4 regions of the Planococcus dechangensis genome follow, and region 3 is predicted to be linked to each of the others. Evidence: riboswitches for the same ligand, from Rfam matches in the RefSeq annotation. Region 3 holds a riboswitch; each other region holds the start of a gene.
The links. Region 3 has a riboswitch for S-adenosylmethionine ahead of mtnK (S-methyl-5-thioribose kinase). Riboswitches for the same ligand answer to the same signal wherever they lie in the genome.
Positions count from the first base shown of each region.

Region 1 (5,122 bases), on a different contig from region 3:
TCGGCCCGAGTGCACCCGCTACAAAACGCGGCCATTCCGGCGTCGAGTATTTTGCCTGGCTGATCTTAGCGATTTCCACCGCTTTTTTATTGATTTCCGCTGCTCGGTCTCCGAGTCCATATTCGTCGAGGACGACCGGTGTGCCTCCGAATGTATTCGTGCAGATGATGTCGGCGCCTGCTTCTAGGTACGCATCATGGACCCCTTCTAGAACGTCAGGGCGGACGATGTTCAAATATTCGTTGCAGCCGTCATATTCCTCCCCGCCGAAATCTTCCGCGGATAGGTCCGCGTTCTGGATCATCGTTCCCATCGCTCCGTCGATGATCAAAATGCGCTTTTCTAGCTGTTGTTCAATGAGATGTTTTGACATATTGGCCATCGCTCGCTTTCTCTATATCTAGTTGGCGGATGTAGCGGATCAATTCGACCGTCATGTCATAGCGGACAAACGGTGTGATCAAATAAATGCCGTGGAACAATTCCGCCGCCGTGTCGATCAATTCTTTGGCGATTTGGATGCCTTCTGCCGTCGCCTTGTCTTTGTCTTCGCCGCATGCGCGCATGCGGTCGAGTGCATCTTCCGACAGCTTGATGCCCGGCACTTCGTTATGCAGGAAATCCGCGCTGCGAATGCTCGTCAGCGGCATGACCCCAAGGAAAATGGGCGTCTCCAGATGCTTCGTCGCTTCGTAGATTTCAATAATCTTCTCTTTCGTATACACCGGCTGTGAAATGAAATAATCCGCGCCCGCTTCGATTTTCTTCTCCAGCCGCTGGACGGCGCGTTCGACGACGCGGACATTCGGGTTGAACGCTGCTGCGACCGAGAAATTCGCTTTTTTGCGCAGCGGCTTGCCGGAGAACGAAATCCCTTCATTCAGCTGTTTGATCAACTGGATCAATTCCATGCTCGACACGTCGTAAACGCTTGTTGCGCCGGGGAAATCTCCGACTTTGGTCGGGTCGCCGGTGACAGCCAGAATATCGTGGATGCCGAGTGCATCCAGTCCCATCAAATGCGATTGCAAACCGATCAAATTGCGGTCGCGGCAAGTGATGTGCGCAAGAGGTCTGACGTCTTGCTTGTGTTTGATGATGGAACCCATCGCCATATTGCTGATGCGCGGCGAGGCCAGCGAATTGTCCGCCATGGTCAAGGCATCGATGCCTTCTGCGTCGAGTGCTTTCGAGCCTTCGAGGAATTTGTCAATGTCCAAATGGCGCGGCGTATCGAGTTCAACGATGATGGTCCGCTCGGTTTTCGCTTTTTCGTGCAAGGGTTTGTCTTTTAACGCCTCCGCTTCACGGATGACGATTGGCTTTTTCTCTTCGACTTTCTTTTCGGTAATCGGCTGCAGATGGCCGATGCGCTTTTTCACCGCTTCGATATGTTTCGGCGTCGTGCCGCAACAGCCGCCAATCAAACGCACACCTTCTTCGCGCAGCAAAAGTGCCGCGCGGCCGAAATAATCGGCATCTGATTCATAGACGATGCGGCCGTCTTCGATGTCTAGCAATGAAGCATTCGGATACGCCGACAAAAAAGCTTTTTTCGGCAGTTCGACGCCCTCGAACGCCTGTATGGTGTGGTGCGGGCCAAGCCGGCAATTGACCCCGACGATTTCTGCACCGAGCGCTTCGAGGCGGTGCAAGCCTTCGTTCAAGCTCATGCCGTTTTGCAAGACGCCCGGTTCGTGCATCGATAATTGCGCGATGAGCGGCGCATCGGTCAAAGTTTTCAAATGGCTGATGGTGGCGGCGAGTTCTTCAAAATCGTAGTAGGTTTCAAGCAGCAAACCGTCCGGGTCGCCCGATAATAAATGTTGCGCTTGCTGGTCGACCATGGCTATGATTTCGTCCAAGGTCGCATCGCTTTTGCGGATGCCGCGGATGCCGCCGATTGTGCCGACGACAAATTGCCCCCCGTCTTTGGCGGCTTTGTTGGCGATTGCGATAGCCGCTTTATTGATTGACTCGACTTGTCCTTCGAGGCCGTAGCGGGCGAGCTTATGTGCATTGGCGCCGTACGTGTTCGTTTGGATAATGTCCGCTCCGGCAGCGATATAATCGCGGTGGATCTTTTCGATCACTTCGGGGCGCTGGATATTCAATTCCTCGTTGCAGTATTCAATGCCGTAAGAGTACAAAAGCGTTCCCATGGCGCCGTCTGCCGTCAGCATCCGTTTGTTCAGTTCATCTAATAACATGTTTTGTCCTCCTCCGGTTTTGGTTTCTGCCTGTTGTCAAATTGCTTCGATATGAAACAAAAAAAGCCTTCCATGAAAAAGAAGGCTTTACGATATCGGACTCGTTCCTTTTCATCTGCCAGGCGCATGCCTGCTGGATTTAGCACCTGACCGCTAGCGGCTGGTTGCTGAAGCGTCATCGGGCCAGTCCCTCGACTTCTCTAGATAAGAATTCACTATGCAATTTTTAGTATTCCCACATGATACCCCCTGTGGTGAATCGGGTCAAGGTGATTAGTCAAAAAACAAAGAACTTTCTGTTACCTTTCCACTATTCTCACCAGGATGCCGGCACACTCGGGTTGATTTTCGCCCCGTCCACCGTAAATTTATACCAAGTGAACGGGCGTCCATCGATTATCCATGTAATATCGACGCGGCGCGGAATTTCGATGCCGTCGACCGTCTGCCAGTCATGCACTTCGGCAATGCACGGCAAGCGAACCGATTCTTCGTCCACTTCTTTATAGCGCATCGCACGCGCACGCTTTATGCGCCCTTGTTCATCAAACTCGAACGTTACTTTTGCGATCGATTCATTGTACGTCATTTCTGCATCCACTGAATGCGCAGTGCTTTTCGTAAATTTCACGTACGGGCTAAAGACGAGTCCCGGCAGCCACACCATCTCCATCAAAAACCGCTGCAGCGCCGACTCATTCAATTTGCCATCCGGCATCTGGCGGTTGATCGGCACCAGTCCTGCAAAACGGATACGCATGCCTGCTCGCCCGTCGCGGAAACTGTCAGATCCGGTCACTGATAAGCCATCCATTTTCATGCGCGCCTTCCAATAAAACGACGGCGGCTCGACAAAACTGTATTGCTCCGCTTTCGATTCGGCCCATTCTGTCTGCTCAGGCTTAGTCTTCATCCAACCCGTCTGCTTGATGTACACCGCCATCACTTGCTCACGACCGATCACGCCGATTTTCCCGAGCCATTTTGCCATCGGCTCCGGCAGCGCCTCCGCCATTTCCTGTGTGACGGCTCCGGCAAGGCGGACTTCCGGCCACGTCGGCTTTTCTTCCGCTGTTAAATTTTTGTACTTACGATACGCCCCAAACACGCCAACCATACTAAGCGACAACCCAAGAACCGGCCATATGCGTTTCATGTGCTATACCCCTTTCCGTTTTGACTGTGCTTTTGCACCACTCGTTCCTGACTATAGCTTTCGACACGAGATCATTTATCCCTGCCAGAGCCAGCCAATAGAAAAAACGCCCCCACAAATCGCGGGAGCGTTTAAAATTAGGAAGCGTCATTTAAAGCCGGTTCAAGATGTTCTTTCAACGCTGGGCCTAAAGTTCTCGAGTACAGCGTCGTCAAATGGTGTTGATCACGGTAGACGAGCACATTGCCGATGACCGGCGGACAGTTTGTATCCGTACAGAAATATTCAGAGAGGTCGGCGAACGAGACGTTTTCCGGAATGCCTTGTGTATTTTCCCAAGGCACCACATCAGCCAGCGCTTTGTCGCGCGGCACGGAGCAGTTCGCCTGGCTCAAGTTTTCCAAACACTTTGTCGGGTCGACTTTCATGCGCGGATTGTCGCGCACCGCGAAAATGTCGGAGATTCCTTCGAAACGCTGCCATTTGTCGATATACCCTACAGGTACAGTATCCCCTTTACCGACTGTCGCAGTCGTAAAGATCGTGTCCGGCGGATCTTGCAGCAAATGCTGTTCCAAATTATCGTTCCACTCCATGCACGATTCGGTCAGCAGCTCACCGAAATCATCTGCAGTAAAACGGCACGCATCTTTGATGTATACATCGATGCGCATATTCAATTCTTCCGCAATTTCTTCGAGTGCCGGGAACCAATGCCCTGAATGCGAACCGCCAACGAGCGCCACGACATGTTCAGGGTTTTCCGTCACACCGAACGAACAGTCTTTAATATCGGTGCTTTTGCCGCCGTTTGTCGTGCAATCATCCTCACCGTAAAACGTCGGCAAGTCTTGTTTCGCTGTCAGGAAATCCGGCTGCACATCCGCACCTCTAGTCGGCTGGACGCCTTCTAGAACGGCGCGTGCGCCTGGATTGTCTTCTGTCGTAAAGCTGCCACCCGTGCTCGCTTGAACAAATACGCTCCATGACAAGCCGACGAGCAGCGCCGGCAACATCATCGCCACAAGCACTTTCGATAAACGCCTTTTCGACTGTTTGACCGGCAAATTGCGCACCGGCGCTTCCACGAGCCGGATCGTAATGACCGACAACACGAAAGTCAGCGCCAGGATGCTCAAACCGCCGAGTGCAGAAACCGTTTCCGTATTGAAATACGCATAATAGAACACCAGCAGCGGCCAATGCCATAAGTAAAATCCGTAGGAAATGCTGCCGAAATATTGGAACGGCTTCGAGCCGAGCAATTTTTGCACACCGAATGACTGGGCGTTTTCAGCAGCGATGATGACCAAGATCACCCCGCCGGTCGGCAGCAATGCCGCAAATCCCGGGAACACGGTCGACACCGGCAGCACCATCCCGGTAAACGCGATGATTGCAAGCCCTGCCCAGCCCATGATGAGATGAGTACGCCCCGAAAACTTCAAATACGGCAACACTAATGCCAATATCCCACCGAGGCTAAACTCCCAGACGCGCGCGAATGTATCGAAATATGCCCACGGCTGATTGACTGCGGTAATATACACCGAATAGCTGAGTGAAGCGATGAAAATGACCGACAACACCGCGAGCAATGTTTTGCGCACCGGTGTCTTCAGTATTTTCGTCGCCAGCAAATAAACGATCGTGATGACGATTGGCCATGTGACATAAAACTGGCCTTGAATCGACAGTGCCCAAAAATGCTGGAACGGGCTCGCCTCGTTGTTCTGCCCCAAATAATCGACTGCGC
Region 1 covers NZ_JBHSGL010000015.1:60,965-66,086, reverse strand. The annotation lists gene metH (methionine synthase) at 1-373, opposite strand, end outside; gene ACFO5U_RS14720 (bifunctional homocysteine S-methyltransferase/methylenetetrahydrofolate reductase) at 354-2,210, opposite strand; SAM riboswitch class I at 2,319-2,421, opposite strand; gene ACFO5U_RS14715 (DUF6920 family protein) at 2,527-3,366, opposite strand; gene ACFO5U_RS14710 (acyltransferase family protein) at 3,504-5,122, opposite strand, start outside.
Region 1: another riboswitch for S-adenosylmethionine. It lies ahead of ACFO5U_RS14720 (bifunctional homocysteine S-methyltransferase/methylenetetrahydrofolate reductase); the one in region 3 lies ahead of mtnK (S-methyl-5-thioribose kinase).

Region 2 (5,122 bases), on a different contig from region 3:
TCCGACCGCAACGGGCTGGAGACGGATTTTCCGCGGCTCTTGGCCGCTCGTCATTGCCGCTGTGGCGCTTGCCGTATTGAATGCTTTGACTTTGATGACGCGCGGCACGCCGTGGGGCATCACATCCGCATTTGCGCTATGGGGGTCTAAAATCGCTGAATTCTTCGGCATGGACGTCGCAAGCTGGGGCTACTGGCAAGGGGCGAATGCCGCCATGCTCGAATCGTCCATTTTCGCCGATTCTACGACCATCTTGAACTTTGGTGTGATCCTCGGTGCCTTTCTGGCATCGGCTGCCGGCGGCTTGTTCAAGTTCACCAAAATTACTGCCGGCAACTTCTGGGCATCCGTTGTCGGAGGTTTGATGATGGGCTACGGGGCGCGTCTCGCGTTCGGCTGCAACATCGGTGCTTATTTCGGCGGTATCGCCTCATTTAGCCTGCACGGCTATGTATGGGGAATACTCGCACTCGCCGGTACATTTTTCGCACTTTACTTGCGGCCGCTGTTCGGCTTATCGGTCCCGAAATCCAACGATTCGGTGTGCTAGCCAGTTTATATGGCATTTTAGTTAAGTATAGAAAAGGAGGCGTCCCCCCACGGGGAACGCCTCCTTTTTGATTGGATTTGTTCATTTAGAAAAGCTGCAAGCCATAACTCTGATTTACTGCTCGATAGGTTCACGGCTTTTCAGCTCCCTGCGCAAAATCTTGCCGCTGATTTTCGTCTTCGGTAATTCCTCGATCACTTCGATTTCACGCGGTGCAGCGTGGGCGGACAGTTTCGAACGGACAAACAAGCGAATGTCTTCGATCAATTCGGGACTGTGCGCATAACCGCTATTGAGCACAATAAACGCCTTGACGATTTCGCCGCGCAGTGCATCCGGCTTGCCGATCACGCCCGCTTCTGCGACCGCTGCATGTTCAAGCAATTTGCTTTCCACTTCAAACGGGCCGATGCGCTCACCCGAGGAATTGATCATGTCGTCGCTGCGGCCTTGGAAGAAGATATAGCCGTCCTCGTCTTGGATCGCCAAGTCGCCGGACAAGTACCAACCGTCGAACTGGAAATACGAATTGTATTTGGCCTCGTTTTGCCACACTTCTCGCATGATGCCCGGCCACGGAGCGCGGATCGCCAAATGGCCGATTTCCCCGTTTGGCAACACCTCGCCTTGATCGTTCAGGATGCTGACCGTAATGCCGGGGAACGGTCGCCCCATGGAACCTGGCTTAATGATTTCAGACGGCAAATTGACGATCAACTGGGCGCCGGTTTCAGTCATCCACCATGTATCATGAATTCGCAGGCCTAACTGCTCGCTTCCCCAATAAATCACTTCCGGGTTCAGCGGTTCGCCGACGCTGAGGATGTGGCGCAACGAACCGAGCTCATAACGCGCCAACACCCCGTCCCCTGCCGATTTCAGCATGCGGAACGCGGTTGGCGCACTGTACCAAACCGTGACCTTCGCCCGTTCGATCGTGGCGTACCAAGAATCAGCATCAAAGCGCCCGCCGTTGACGACGATGGTGGCGCGGTTCAGCCAAGGGGCGAAAATCGCATAGACCGTTCCCGTTACCCAGCCTGGGTGCGCCGTGCACCAATAGACATCGTCTTCTTTCAAGTCGAGCACCCAGTGGCCGGTCTGGTATTGATGGATCATCGCGCGGTGTGCATGGATGATGCCTTTCGGTTTACCGGTCGAGCCGCTCGTGTAATGGATGTTGAGTGGGTCTTCCAAGTCTACCCATTCGGTCGAAAAGCCATTGTCAGTGGTTTGTTCTACCAGCTCTGCCAATGAAATTTCACCCGACCGGCAGCGCTCGGCGCTGGCGGTAATAAAGACTTTCTCCAAAGACGGCAAATCATCCCGTGGTATGCGCACGGCTAGATCCGGGTCGGTGATGATGAAGCGCCCTGCGCAGTCTTGGATGCGGTCGCGCACAGCTTCTTCCATGAACGCTTCGAACAACGGACCGGCGATGGCGCCGAGCTTCACTACCGCCAGCATGGCGATATAGCAATCGGCATTTTTCGGCAGGAAAATAAAGACGATGTCGCCCCGGCGGACGCCTTTACTGTGTAGTGCTGCTGCGACGCGGTCGGTTTGTCTTTTCAATTCGTCAAATGTCCAACGCTCCTCGTATTCGCCGTTGATATAGTGAAGGGCCGTTTTGCCGCCAAAGCCGTCCTCGACATGCCGGTCGATGCATTCATGGGCCATGTTGACTTTTCCTGTCTCACTCCAAGTGAATTGCTTTTCCACTTGCTGCCATGAAAAGGAACTGCGTGCCTGGTCATAATTCTGCAAGTTCGGCTTGTTCCTGGGTTGAAAGCTTGGTGCCAATGATCGATTGCTCATGTGATGTGCCTCCTTTTAGTTATAGAAAAAACCCCGCTCATCAAAAGAAGAGGGGGTTCGGTCCTCAACTTATCTTTCAGCCTCGCGGACTGCAGGAAGTAGCACCTGTGCAAGCATCGCTTGCCGGTTGCTGGGTTTCGTCGGGCCTGATCCCTCCACCACTCTTGATAAGAAGTGTTGCTATGTAATTGAAAAACGAATAGCCAAAACAAAAAACAGACCTCTACGAGAGAAGGTCTGCTGTGCCTTCTCTTATCTTCCAGACGCATTCGCCTGTTGGAAGAAGCACCTGTGCAAGAAAGACTTGCCGGTTGCCGGGCTTCACAGGGCCAATTCCCTCCGCCGCTCTCGATAAGATGATAATTGTCTATGAAATTCGCTATGTCGACAATGGTAAGGCAGCGATTCTGGAATGTCAAACATTTTTTCCAAATAACTTGAAATATTCCTTGTTTTCCGACTTTTATAATCGGTATTAACTTGTGCGTCAAGTAAATCATATGCTGGAACGGACAGAACCTTTTATCAATTATTGCGCATCGTGCAGAATTTCCATGGCGATGTTCGAAGAAACCCGCTCCCAGCTCTTGATTCTTGCTATAATCAAGAAAGTCTACTAAATGAAAAGAGTGGGTGCTTATGCCAGTATCGTATTTTATCCGAACCATTGATTCCCCTAATCCGTTACCTGAGGCCGTCGCCACTCCGCTCCACCGCCACAACAAGACGGCGGAACTGTTGTGGGTGGAACGCGGCACACTGGAAATTGAACTCTCCGACCGTCGACTGGTGCTGTCTGCAGGTGATCTGCTACTGATTCCGGCGGGCTATTGGCACCGTCTGGTTGTTGTGGACGATCCGCAGCCCATCAAAAAACTGATTTTCGCGTTATCTGTTAAAGCGGCTTCTGTTCAACGGGCCAGACCAGCCAGTCCCATTTATACCAGTGCGCTGTTTGCGGAACTGGAGCGGGAACAGCAAGCGCCGTCAGCGTCATTCGGCAAAGGCCAAAAGATTGTGGAGCTTTTGCTGTTGGAGGTCGGCCTGGCCCAAGTGGCTCGTTTAACAAATCCTGTTGAGTCGTTTCGATTGCCTCATCTCTTGCATAACTTAGAAGAAACGTGCCATTTGCCGTTTTCACTATCCGAAACAGCGGCACGGACAGGCCTCAGCAAGTTTCATTTTAGCCGCAAATTCAAAGAACAATGCCACGAGACGCCGCTTCAGTTTGTCATCCGCTGCCGCATGGAATGCGCACAGCAGTTATTGCTGGCAACAGATCATGACGTTTCGTCCATCGCTTCCCTCTGCGGCTATAAGAGCGCGACGCAGTTCCATGCCGCCTTCACGCGCTTTAGCGGCACAACCCCTAAACGCTACCGCATGAAGCAAGCGGATGGCCTGTAATGCCACTTTAAAGGAGACTATTTATGTTATGACCATCGAATTAATGTACCGCTCATTGGAATTTGCGGCCCTGCTGCTATTCAATATCGCTATCGGTGCGCTTGGTTTTATCCCGAGTTTGCTCGTCACGCCAGTCAACCTCGACCGCTTCGGGTTAATCGGGGGCAGCGTGTTGTCCGTGAGCGGAGAAATTTTGGGCGCCTTATGCGGATTTTGGCTTTACCGTTACGGAGCCAAGCTCATTCCGCTCTCCTGGCAGCAACACCGCTGGTTCCGGTTTTTCCAGCGCCAACAAACAAAGAGCGTTTTTTGGTCGGTGCTATTGCTGCGCCTCGTGCCGTTTGTGCCGTCCGGTGTTGTAACAGCAGGCGCAGCCGTCACCCCTATCTCAACTCCGCTATTTTTTGCCGCAAGTTCACTCGGCAAATTGCCAGCGGTGGCACTGGAGATCGCGGTGGCGTTCGGGTTGACTGTTTTATTGCCGACACGCATGCTCTACAGCGTCTTGGGGATAGGGGTGGCCGTCATTGCCGCTCTTGCGCTCTTTCGCAAACGCAAGAGCGCATCATTAGATTCCACATAAAAGCGAGCGCCAATGGGGCGCTCGCTTTTTATTCGTTAATTGACTTTTTTGCCGCCGCCCCAGTACATTTCCCGCAATTGGAACTTTTGCAGCTTGCCGGTCGCTGTCTTTGGCAATCCCTCGACAAAATCAACCGATTTCGGCACTTTAAAGCGTGACATGTTTTCGCGCGTGTAATCAAGGATTTCCTGTTCGGTTACTTCCGCCCCCTTGTGCAAGACGATAATCGCTTTTGGCACTTCGCCCCATTTCTCATCCGGTACCGCGATGACTGCCACTTCCGCAATCGCCGGATGCTTGTAAAGCACGCCTTCGATCTCGGTGGAAGAAATGTTTTCTCCGCCGGAAATGATCATGTCCTTGATACGGTCCTGGATTTCGATAAAGCCGTCCGGATGCGTTACGGCCAAGTCGCCTGTGTAGAACCAGCCGTCGCGGATGGCTTCCGCCGTTTTTTCCGGGTCTTTGTAATAGCCGGCCATGACGACGTTGCCGCGTGTGACGATTTCCCCGAGTTCTTTGCCGTTCCAGGCGACTTCCTGTCCGTCTTCTTGGTTGACGACTTTCGTTTCGCCATTGAATGCCAATTCAATGCCTTGGCGCGCTTTAATGCTCGCCTGTGCATCGGCGTCAAGCTCGTCGAATTCATTTTTCCATTCGCAATACAATATGAATGGTGAGGTTTCCGTGAGTCCGTAAACGTGCATCATGTTGAGCCCGAGCGTCTTCTGCGCTTTGGCAATCAAGGCCGCAGCAGGCGGTGC
Region 2 covers NZ_JBHSGL010000005.1:315,409-320,530, reverse strand. The annotation lists gene ACFO5U_RS04650 (YeeE/YedE family protein) at 1-550, shown strand, start outside; gene acsA (acetate--CoA ligase) at 665-2,368, opposite strand; SAM riboswitch class I at 2,435-2,542, opposite strand; SAM riboswitch class I at 2,618-2,726, opposite strand; gene ACFO5U_RS04640 (helix-turn-helix transcriptional regulator) at 3,008-3,775, shown strand; gene ACFO5U_RS04635 (TVP38/TMEM64 family protein) at 3,804-4,358, shown strand; gene ACFO5U_RS04630 (long-chain-fatty-acid--CoA ligase) at 4,394-5,122, opposite strand, start outside.
Region 2: another riboswitch for S-adenosylmethionine. It lies ahead of acsA (acetate--CoA ligase); the one in region 3 lies ahead of mtnK (S-methyl-5-thioribose kinase).

Region 3 (5,122 bases):
GCTTTCGAGGAATACGGCAACCTCTTGTTGGGACTCAATCGTTTCGTCTGTTCCTTGGATTTTGATGATGGCCATGATAGATCTTCCTCTCTTGTTTAAGATTGCAATTGGCGGAGCGCCAACTGGTATTGGAATAGAAATTCACTTGCTTCTAGCAGTTTTTTTGCTTCAAAAGCATCTGTCCCCCACACGGTGATGCCGTGGTTGCGGATGAGGACAGCGCCTTTATCGGCGTTGACGAAGTTTCTGAACTCATCTGCAAGCTTTGGGATGTCGGCGTGGTTCGGGATGATCGGAATCGACAGTGTGGCATCTTGTTCCCATAAGCCGAACGCTTTGATGAGCTCCTGGCCTTGGAATTGGATGACTCCCTCATCACCATATAGTTCCGAGATGACGTTGTTGGCAACGGTATGGACGTGCAGGCTGCAGCCCGCTGATGTTTTTGAATAAATGGCTTGGTGCAGCAAAGTTTCGGCGGAAGGCTTGAGCGCGCTAGCTTGTGCGGGCTGTCCGTGTGCATCGACGAGCAGGAAATCTTCGTTTGTTTCCTTGTATTTGTCTTTGCCGCTGGCGGTGACGAGAAATTCAAGCGGCTCATCCGACACTTTAATCGCCAAATTGCCGCTCGTGCCCATGAACCAGTCGCGCGCGGCGAGTGCCCGTTTCACTTCGGCGAGCTCTTGCCAGCGGGTGTCGTAAGCGCTCATGAAATCACCCCTAGCTTGGCGTCGAGAATATCCGTCACGTCGTGGAAGCTTTCGAATGCTTCGTAGGCAATGCCGAGCTCCTCGCATTTGTCGACGAGGAAATCCCTGGCGATGACGAGATCCGCTTGCTTGGCGGCTTGCAGGTCGGTGATGGAGTCACCGATAACGATGCTCGTCGATGGCTCCGACATGATACGGCGCATGACGGACGGCTTGCAGCATCCGCAGCCTTGGCTGTCGCATTGGTCGTCGCATCCGTGCGGGAAATTAATGTGAATTGTATCGCCCGAGAAATCCGCTTCGTTGCAATAAATGCCAGCGAATGGACCGTATGGCTCGAGCAATGGGTAGATGAAAAAATCGATGCCGCCGCTAACGATATAGAGCGGAATATCATGGCGTTTCGTATAGGCGACGAAATCGGCGAAGCCTTCGCGGATTTCCGCTTGTTCGAGCGCATAGTTGATGATTTGTTGCTTGGTGGAAGACGGCAGCAAGGAAAACATTTGCTGGACGCCTTCGCGTATGGAAATTCGCTGATCTAAAATCTGATCTTTTATCGGCGCCCAACCCGGCGGATCGAACTCTTTCATAATGGCGATCAAATTATCGCGGGAAGTCACCGTTCCATCGAAGTCGCAAAATATTACTGGCTTGTTCATACGGTCTCACCCCATAGTACTAAAGCTTTTTGTAATTCTTCCTGTTGTTTGGCGGCTTCTGTTAAAGCCTGTCCTTGCAGTGCGGCGTCGATCGCTTGGCGGAACGCTTTGCCGCCGGCAGCAGCACCGTCCGGATGGCCGTGGACGCCGCCTCCAGCATTGATGATGCTATCGATGCCGTAATCTTCCAACAGCAGCGGCACAAGTGCCGGGTGGATGCCGGCGGATGGCACCGGGAAGCTGCGCTTTAATGGGCCGTCGCTGACCAGTTCACGCCCGAGCTGCAACGCTGTTTCTTTCTCGAGTGCCACACTGCCGTAAGGGGAGGGAAACAAGCTAAAGTCGGCCCCGGCCAAGCGTGTCAATTTGCCGAGTGCGAGCGCAGTGGAAACGCCGTAAAAATCGGATGAAGTATACGCTCCGCTGAACGCTGGATGCGCCATTAGCGGCAATGCTACTTCCGTATCTTCAGCCAGCTCCTGCAAGACGTCGAATCCGTAGGCATGGACATTAAACAGTAAAGCGTCCGCACCGAGTTCACGCGCCCGCCGCGCCTTATCTCGCAGGCTCGATGTCCGTCCGGATAAATTGACGGCATAGAGCGTGCGGTGGCCGGTTTCTGCGTATACTTCGTCTAATACATGACGCGCTGCGGCGATGCGCTGGTCAAACGGTGTCAGTGGATTGTCGAATAAAATTTCATCGTCTTTCACCAAATCGACGCCGCCGAGTGCCTGTTGGCGAAGCTGTGCCGATAAATAATCGAGATCGCGGCCGATGACGCCTTTGAAGATGCTCATGGCGAGCGGGCGCTCGCTGACGCCGAGCAATTCACGAATGCCGTCGATGCCAAAGCGTGGGCCCGGGAACTGGCGGAGCAAGGAATCTTCAAATTCCAAGTCGATCAATTTGATTTCGCCGTCGAGCGACAATTTACCGAAGACGGTTGTCAGAATAGCCGGCAGATCCGCTGAGAAATTGGCCGCCGGGTAATGGATTTTCAAATGGGCTTGAATGACGCCTGGACGTACGGGGTGGGTGATGTGCGAAAATTCTTCGACCGACACGACGCGCCCTTTATGTTGTTGCAATTGCTGTTGCTCGAGCAATGGCAGATCGGTCCACGATCCGACCGTCAGACCGAGTGCAATGGCTTCTGCTTTTTTTTCGAATGAACCGGCTTTGCCGAATAATTGATATGTCGCGATAACACCGCTCATGAATAACCCTCCTGCTTAGTGGACATAAAAAAACCTCTTCATAAACAAGAAGAGGTTAATGATTAACGCCTTCTTATTTCCCAGCCAATCAATTGCGTTGGCTGCAAGAATTAGCACCGTGTCCATCATTGGACCGGTTGCCGGGCTTCGTAGGGCTTGTCCCTCCACCTGCTCTGAATAAGAATAGAATATGGAATTGTGGGTGTTGCAAAGTAATTCTGATTATTTCATGATAGGCAGCATCTGTCAACGGACAATATCAAAAATATCTGAAAAATATCCTGACGTCATTTCGGGAAGTTTGTTCGTCCACTAATCGACGATCCAAGCAGTACGGCATATCAACGGAAGACCAAGTGGTGGGTTGGTTACATTGACAACCCGAGTAGCGGACTCGCCTTTAGCGGAAAGATTTTCATTTTTTCGAAATATTTTATTGACAATGAATTCAGAATCATGCTAGCATTCGTTTCAGAACTTCATAATGTTGCATAGTAGTACTCTTATCAAGAGCAGGCAGAGGGGAATGGCCCGATGACGCCCAGCAACCGACCGTAATACCGTTGTGAGACGGGGCGCTTTGGCGCCGGGATTTGATCCCCTTAAGGCACGGTGCTAATTCCATCAGAAATGTACATTTCTGAGAGATAAGAGGCATGGGATCTCTTATTCTGCGCCTCTTTCTTTCGGGAAAGAGGCTTTTTATTATTCTACAGAAAAGAGGCAAACCATATGACCATTACAGCACCGTCTACATATAAAGCACTGACTGAACAAGAAGCAATTGCGCTGGCACAGGAGTTGGAAGTCTTTGCGACATCCGCTTCTCTGTTATGCGAAGAAATCGGCGATGGCAACTTAAATTATGTATTCCGCATTAGCGATTCTGCCACTGGGCAAGGGCTCATCATCAAACAGGCCTTGCCTTATGCGAAAGTCGTCGGCGAAAGCTGGCCGCTGACGCTTCACCGCGCGACCATTGAAGCGAATGCCTTGAAGTTGCACGGCAAACTGGCGAAAGGCCGTGTGCCGGAAGTTTATGCGACGGATGCTGCGCTTGCTGTCACCGTCATGGAAGACTTATCGCAATTGACGATTTTACGCAACGGGTTGATCGACGCCAAGCATTACCCGAAGCTTGCGGAACATATCGGCGGTTATTTGGCGCACACCTTGTTCTACACGTCGGATTTCGGTTTGCATCCGTTTGAGAAAAAGCGGCTTGCGGCTGAGTTCTCCAATCCGGAGCTGTGCAAAATTACGGAAGACCTCATTTTCACCGACCCGTTTTTCGACCATGACACCAATGATTTCGAAGAGCCGCTGCGCGAAGCGGCACAGGAAATTTGGGACAACCAGCCGCTGAAATTCGAAGTGGCCAAACTGAAGCGCAGCTTTTTGACGGAAGCGGAAGCACTTTTACATGGCGATCTGCATACCGGCAGCATTTTCGTCGACGAACACGATACGAAGGTCATCGATCCGGAGTTCGCCTTCTACGGGCCGATTGGCTTTGATATCGGTTTGTTTCTCGCCAATTTGATCGTCCAGGCGATTACCCGCAGCGGCGAAGAACGTGAACTGATTGTGCAAGACATCACCCAAACGTGGCAAGTGTTCGAAGAGCAGTTTTCAAGCTTATGGGAAAGCGACGGAATCGAAACGTATAAAACGACGGCCGGCTACCGCGAATACGCCATCGAAAAAATCTTCCACGATGCGATTGGCTTTGCCGGATGTGAATTGATCCGCCGGACGATCGGCTTGGCGCATGTCCGCGACTTGGATGATATTGCAGATGAAGCGACACGAATCGACCGCAAGCGGCAAACCTTGAAAGCCGGTGAAACTTTGATTCAAACGCGCCGGAGCTATCAGTCCATTGCTGAGCTGGAAGCGGCGATTAAGGAGCTGAGCAAATGACCATTCCATTATCGGTCATCTGGAAAGATGAACAACTGGCCATTTTGGATCAGCGACTGCTTCCGCAGACGGTCCACTATGAAACGCTCGAGACTTTGGAACAAGTGCACGAAGCGATTTTCCAGCTGAAAGTGCGCGGAGCACCGGCGATCGGCATTGCCGCCGCTTATGGCTTGGCACTTGCGGCAAGGAGGCACCACACGATAGACATCGATTTATTCCGCCATTATGTAAAACAAGATGCAGCCTATCTTGTCGCCTCCCGCCCGACAGCGGTCAATCTGGCATGGGCGATCGGACGGTTAGTCAGTCGCATCGATCAGTCAAGAACAGTTGAGCAAGGAAAAGCGCAACTGATCGAAGAGGCGCAGCTGATCCGCGATGAAGACGAAGCGGCATGCCGCAGTATCGGCGAACATGCACTCGAGTTACTCGCAGAGAAAGAAAAAGTCATGACAATCTGCAATGCGGGATCGATCGCGACAGCCAAATACGGCACTGCACTCGCACCGTTTCATCTCGGCAAAGAGCGCGGCCGCGAGTTCGAAGTGTACGCATGCGAAACACGTCCGCTGTTCCAAGGGGCGCGCTTGACCGTTTGGGAATT
Region 3 covers NZ_JBHSGL010000002.1:317,780-322,901, reverse strand. The annotation lists gene ACFO5U_RS02150 (1,2-dihydroxy-3-keto-5-methylthiopentene dioxygenase) at 1-75, opposite strand, end outside; gene ACFO5U_RS02145 (methylthioribulose 1-phosphate dehydratase) at 96-710, opposite strand; gene ACFO5U_RS02140 (2-hydroxy-3-keto-5-methylthiopentenyl-1-phosphate phosphatase) at 707-1,372, opposite strand; gene ACFO5U_RS02135 (2,3-diketo-5-methylthiopentyl-1-phosphate enolase) at 1,369-2,592, opposite strand; SAM riboswitch class I at 2,663-2,776, opposite strand; SAM riboswitch class I at 3,093-3,246, shown strand; gene mtnK (S-methyl-5-thioribose kinase) at 3,325-4,515, shown strand; gene mtnA (S-methyl-5-thioribose-1-phosphate isomerase) at 4,512-5,122, shown strand, end outside.

Region 4 (5,122 bases), on a different contig from region 3:
TCGATTCGTACTTTTCGGAGTACAAGCCCATCGGTGCGATGACGGTAGAGCCGATCGGCACGATGTCGACATTATGTTCTTCGACAAATTCATCGAAATAAGAAATCGTTTGGAAGGCGTTCAAGTCAAGTTCGCCTTCAGCAAGTGCCAAGTTCGGTGCCACATAATCCGAGAACGTGATGATGTCGAGTTCGATGCCTTCTTTAGCGGCCTTGTCACCGACATAATCCCAAATGGTTGTATCCGAACCGCTGATGCCGAGTGTGACGGTAGTAGTGCCGTCGGCGGAATCGTCGCCTCCGCATGCGGTGAGTAGAGTAGCTAAGCCGGCTGTTGCAAAAAGAGCTGTAATTTTTTTCATAATGAAATCCTCCAGTGGGTTTTAAGTTTATGGTTAGAAAGGGATTAAAATATATTCAGTAATGATGTTATTGATGTTTTCGGTTCAACTGCGACGCACACGGCGTGACATCAAGTTGCCGAGTGATTGGACACCTTGGACGAGTACGACGAGTATTGCAACCGTCAAGAACATGACCATGGTGTCGAAGCGTTGGTAGCCGTAAGTGATGGCCAAGTCTCCGAGCCCACCGCCGCCGATAGCACCAGCCATAGCGGAGGCACCGATCAAACCGACGATAGCTATGGTCAGAGCCAGGACAAGCGAGCTGAGTGCTTCCGGAATAAGAAAGCGGAAAATGATTTGCCCTGGTGATGCCCCCATTGCCTGGGCCGCTTCGATAACGCCTTTATCGACTTCGAGCAGCGAGTTTTCTATGAGTCGTGCAATGTATGGCCCTGCGTAAAACACTAAAGGTACGATGGCTGCGGCAGTTCCGATCGACGTGCCGACAATGAGCCGTGTCAATGGGATGATTGCGACCATCAAAATAATGAACGGAATCGAGCGGAATATGTTGATGACAATGTTCAATATGTTGAAGACCACTTCATTTTCCAGCAGATGCCCTTTTCTAGTGACGACGAGCAATATGCCCAGCGGCAATCCAATGACGAGTGAGAATACAAACGAAGCACCGGTCATATAAAGTGTTTCCCATAATGCTTCTAAAATTTGCGATTGATTAACCTGCATGCTGCTGAACCTCCTCTACCAGGATATTGTCGTTGCGGATCGAAGCGAGTGCACGGTCGATCTCAGCGCGAGCGCCGTCGAATTCAACGATTAAATTGCCATAAGGAATGCCTTGGAGCTCAGTGATATTACCGAACAAGACATTTAAATCGAGATTGAATTCCCGCGACACGCGCGACATGAATGGCTGGCCGACGGAAGTGCCGGTAAACTGGACGCGGTAAATCGGACGCTTTTGATCGTTTTTATAGATTTGGTCGAGTAAGGACTCGGGCAATTCATCGTTCATGACGGAGCGGACAAAGCGTTTGGTCGTTGCGTGCTGCGGTTTCGTGAAAACATCGAAGACGCTGCCTTGCTCAATCACGCGCCCTTCTTCAAGGACCGCTACTTTGTCGCAAATTTCCCGGATGACGCCCATCTCATGGGTGATGAGCAAAATGGTAATGTTGTAATCTTTATTGATGCGCCGCAGCAAGTCTAAAATCGATTGTGTCGTTTGCGGATCGAGAGCGGAAGTCGCTTCGTCGCACAAAAGAATCGAAGGGTTGGTTGCAAGCGCTCTGGCGATGCCGATTCGCTGCTTCTGGCCGCCGGACAATTGGTCCGGGTATTTTCTTGCCTGGTCAGCCAGTCCGACAAATTCAAGAAGCTCTGTAACTTTGCGGTCGATTTCCGTTTTTGGCATTTTGGCAAGCAACAGCGGCATCGCGATATTGTGATGCACCGTTTTCGAGTCGAGCAAGTTAAAATGCTGGAAAATCATGCCGATATCTTTACGGATGTCTCGGATTTTTTTAGCGGTTAAAGCGGAGATGTCTTCTCCGTGGATAAATACACGCCCGGAAGTAGGGCGTTCGAGCAAATTGACTGTCCGGATCAATGAGCTTTTCCCTGCGCCGCTAAAACCGATGACGCCGTAAATTTCACCGGTTTCAACGGTCAAGTCGATGCCATTAAGCGCATGGACTTCCTGTTTACCGGATACATATGTTTTCTTGACTGCTTCAAATTGAATCATGGTGTCCCTCCTATGGCTGCCTGTAACGATTCGAATAAATGCGAACGAACACTTTCCTGAAATAACGAAAAAGAGCCCTCTTTTTTCTTATGCACAAGAAAAAAGAAGGCTCCAATTATGAAACCATCTCATTCTCATCTTCCAAATGCTAGAGCATTTGCAGGAATTAGCACAGTTTTCGCGAATTTGCGAATCTGCTGCCGAAACGTCAAAGGGCCTGTCCCTCGGTTTCTCTGGATAAGAAAGTGATGTAAGCTATTCAATTCGTGATTCCTACTTTATTTCGAAATAAGGAAAATGTCAACCGCTTTGTGAAAAAACTTTTAGCGGAAATATCGCTTATATAGTAGTTAAAATTTTTCGACAAATACACTTGACTTTAAACGGCTATGTCCTCTATACTTTTCCACAAGCAAAAAAATAGTTTCATACTCTTATCACGAGTGGCGGAGGGAATAGGCCCTGCGATGCCCGGCAACCAACAGACAACCGTCTGGAAAGGTGCTAAATCCTACAGTACTGCATGTGCAGCGCTGAAAGATGAGAGGAGGTAAATCCGTATATGACGGCCCTCTTCTTTCTGAAGAGGGTCTTTTCTATGTCCTCCTCACCTTTTACAAAAATTATAAAAAATCAGGAGGAACTCACAATGACAAATTTTAAACCCGAAACACTCTTATTGCACGGCGGACAGGAACCAGATCAAGTAACAGGTTCGCGTGGAGTTCCAGTCCATAAAACAACTTCCTATGTCTTTAAAGATACAGAGCACGCACAAAACTTATTCGGTTTGAAAGAAACTGGCAATATCTACTCACGTATCATGAACCCTACTGTAGATGTATTCGAACAGCGCGTCGCCTTGCTTGAAGGCGGCACAGCGGCAGTCGCTCTATCATCGGGCATGGCAGCAATCGCATTTTCGGTATTGAACGTTGCGGAAGCCGGAGATGAAATCGTCGCCGATAGCAATCTATATGGAGGCACCTATAATCTATTCGCTAACACATTGCCGCGCTACGGTATTACGACAAAGTTCGTCGATGCGACCGACCCGGAAAATTTCCGTGCTGCAATTACCGACAAGACAAAAGCTTTCTTCGGTGAAATCATCGGAAATCCGAGCCTGAACGTATTTGATGTTGAACGCGTCGCACAAATCGGCCATGAAAACGGTATTCCGCTATTGATCGATAACACATTCGCTTCACCGTTCGTCAGCAACCCGATCGAATTCGGTGCAGATGTGGTCATCCATTCGGCAACAAAATGGATCGGAGGGCACGGCACGACCATCGGCGGTGTCGCTGTAGATGCGGGCCGCTTCAACTGGGACAACCCGCGCTTCCCGAACTACACACAACCGGATGAATCCTACCACGGTATCCGCTTCGGTATCGATGTTCCGGACGCTGCGTTTGCGACGAAACTGCGCGTTCAATTATTGCGCGATTTCGGGCCGACTCTCAGCGCAGACAGCGCACATGCACTGCTGCAGGGGCTTGAAACTTTACACTTGCGCATCCCGCGCCATGCAAGCAATGCACAAAAGGTAGCGGAATATTTGAAAGACCATCCTCAAGTGGAATGGGTCAACTACCTTGGATTCGAAGATCATCCTTCAAGTGAACTTGCGAAGAAATACTTGAAAAACAGCTACGGTTCGATCGTCAACTTTGGCATCAAAGGGGGAAGAGATGCCGGTCGTAAAGTGATTGATGGAGTCAACCTGTGGTCTCATGTGGCGAATGTCGGCGATGCCAAATCGCTGATCATCCACCCGGCTTCGACGACGCACCAGCAATTGACGGCAGAAGAACTGAAAAACAGCGGGGTTACAGAAGAATTGATCCGTTTGTCAGTCGGTTTGGAAAATCACGAAGATTTGATCGCTGATTTGGAACAAGCCATCCAAGTAGCGATACTCACAAACGCGTAAGGAGGGATTCGAATGACGACAGTATCCATCGGCCGGCTGACGCTGGAATCGAACGATAGTTTACCTGAAGTGGAATTGGCATATGAGCATGTCGGCAATAAAACGGCGCCGGCGATTCTGATTTGCCACGCATTGACAGGCGACCAATATGCAGTCGGCACTTCAGTGCAGCCAGGCTGGTGGGCAGGGCTTATCGGTCCCGGCAAAGCGGTGGATACCGACTTGTTCCAAGTCATTACCTTTAATGTGCTTGGCGGATGCAATGGTTCGACGGGCCCGTCATCGATCAATCCCGAAACAGGGCATCCTTACCGTGCAGCGTTTCCTGAGCTGACAATCCGTGATATGGTCAAAGCAGAGCGCAAGGCGCTGGAAGCTTTGGGCATCGATCATCTGGCAGCCGTCATTGGCGGATCACTGGGCGGCATGAAAACTTTGGAATGGGCAAGGCTGTATCCAGAGTTTCTCGATACGGCGATTGCGCTTGCAGTGACGCCTTATTACTGCGATTATGGGGTCGCGTTCAACCACATTGGCATCCAAGCGATTAAAAATGATCCGGAATTCAAAGGGGGCGCGTATAATCCGGAAATCCAGCTCAAAGGATTCGAAATTGCCCGCATGGCCGGCATGGTGACATACCGCAGCGGAAAATTATTCAATGGCCGCTTTGGCCGTGCGCGTCGCGACGAAGGGTTTGAAGTACAGTCTTATTTGGATTATCAAGGCCGCAAGCTGGCAGGCCGCTTCGATCCGAATAGTTACCTTGTGTTGTTAAAAGCGATGAATGCACACGATGTGGAAGAAGCGGAACTGTCGTCTGAAATTTTGTCGATTTCATATAGCCACGATTTATTGTATCCGGCCGAATTGATGATTCCGTGGGTTGAGAAACAGCCCCGTGCAAGATGGGAACAAGTCGAAACGGATTTCGGCCATGATGGATTCTTGGTGGAATTTGACAAATGGGCTCACCACGTACGGAACCAGTTAAAACAAACGGTGAATGCCAAAAGCCACGCATTAGCGTAAATACAAAAAAGATCGAAGCCTCAATGGCTCCGAT
Region 4 covers NZ_JBHSGL010000005.1:1,397,368-1,402,489, reverse strand. The annotation lists gene ACFO5U_RS10045 (MetQ/NlpA family ABC transporter substrate-binding protein) at 1-361, opposite strand, end outside; gene ACFO5U_RS10040 (methionine ABC transporter permease) at 446-1,096, opposite strand; gene ACFO5U_RS10035 (methionine ABC transporter ATP-binding protein) at 1,086-2,117, opposite strand; SAM riboswitch class I at 2,249-2,361, opposite strand; SAM riboswitch class I at 2,549-2,664, shown strand; gene ACFO5U_RS10030 (O-acetylhomoserine aminocarboxypropyltransferase/cysteine synthase family protein) at 2,767-4,056, shown strand; gene metX (homoserine O-acetyltransferase MetX) at 4,069-5,088, shown strand.
Region 4: another riboswitch for S-adenosylmethionine. It lies ahead of ACFO5U_RS10030 (O-acetylhomoserine aminocarboxypropyltransferase/cysteine synthase family protein); the one in region 3 lies ahead of mtnK (S-methyl-5-thioribose kinase).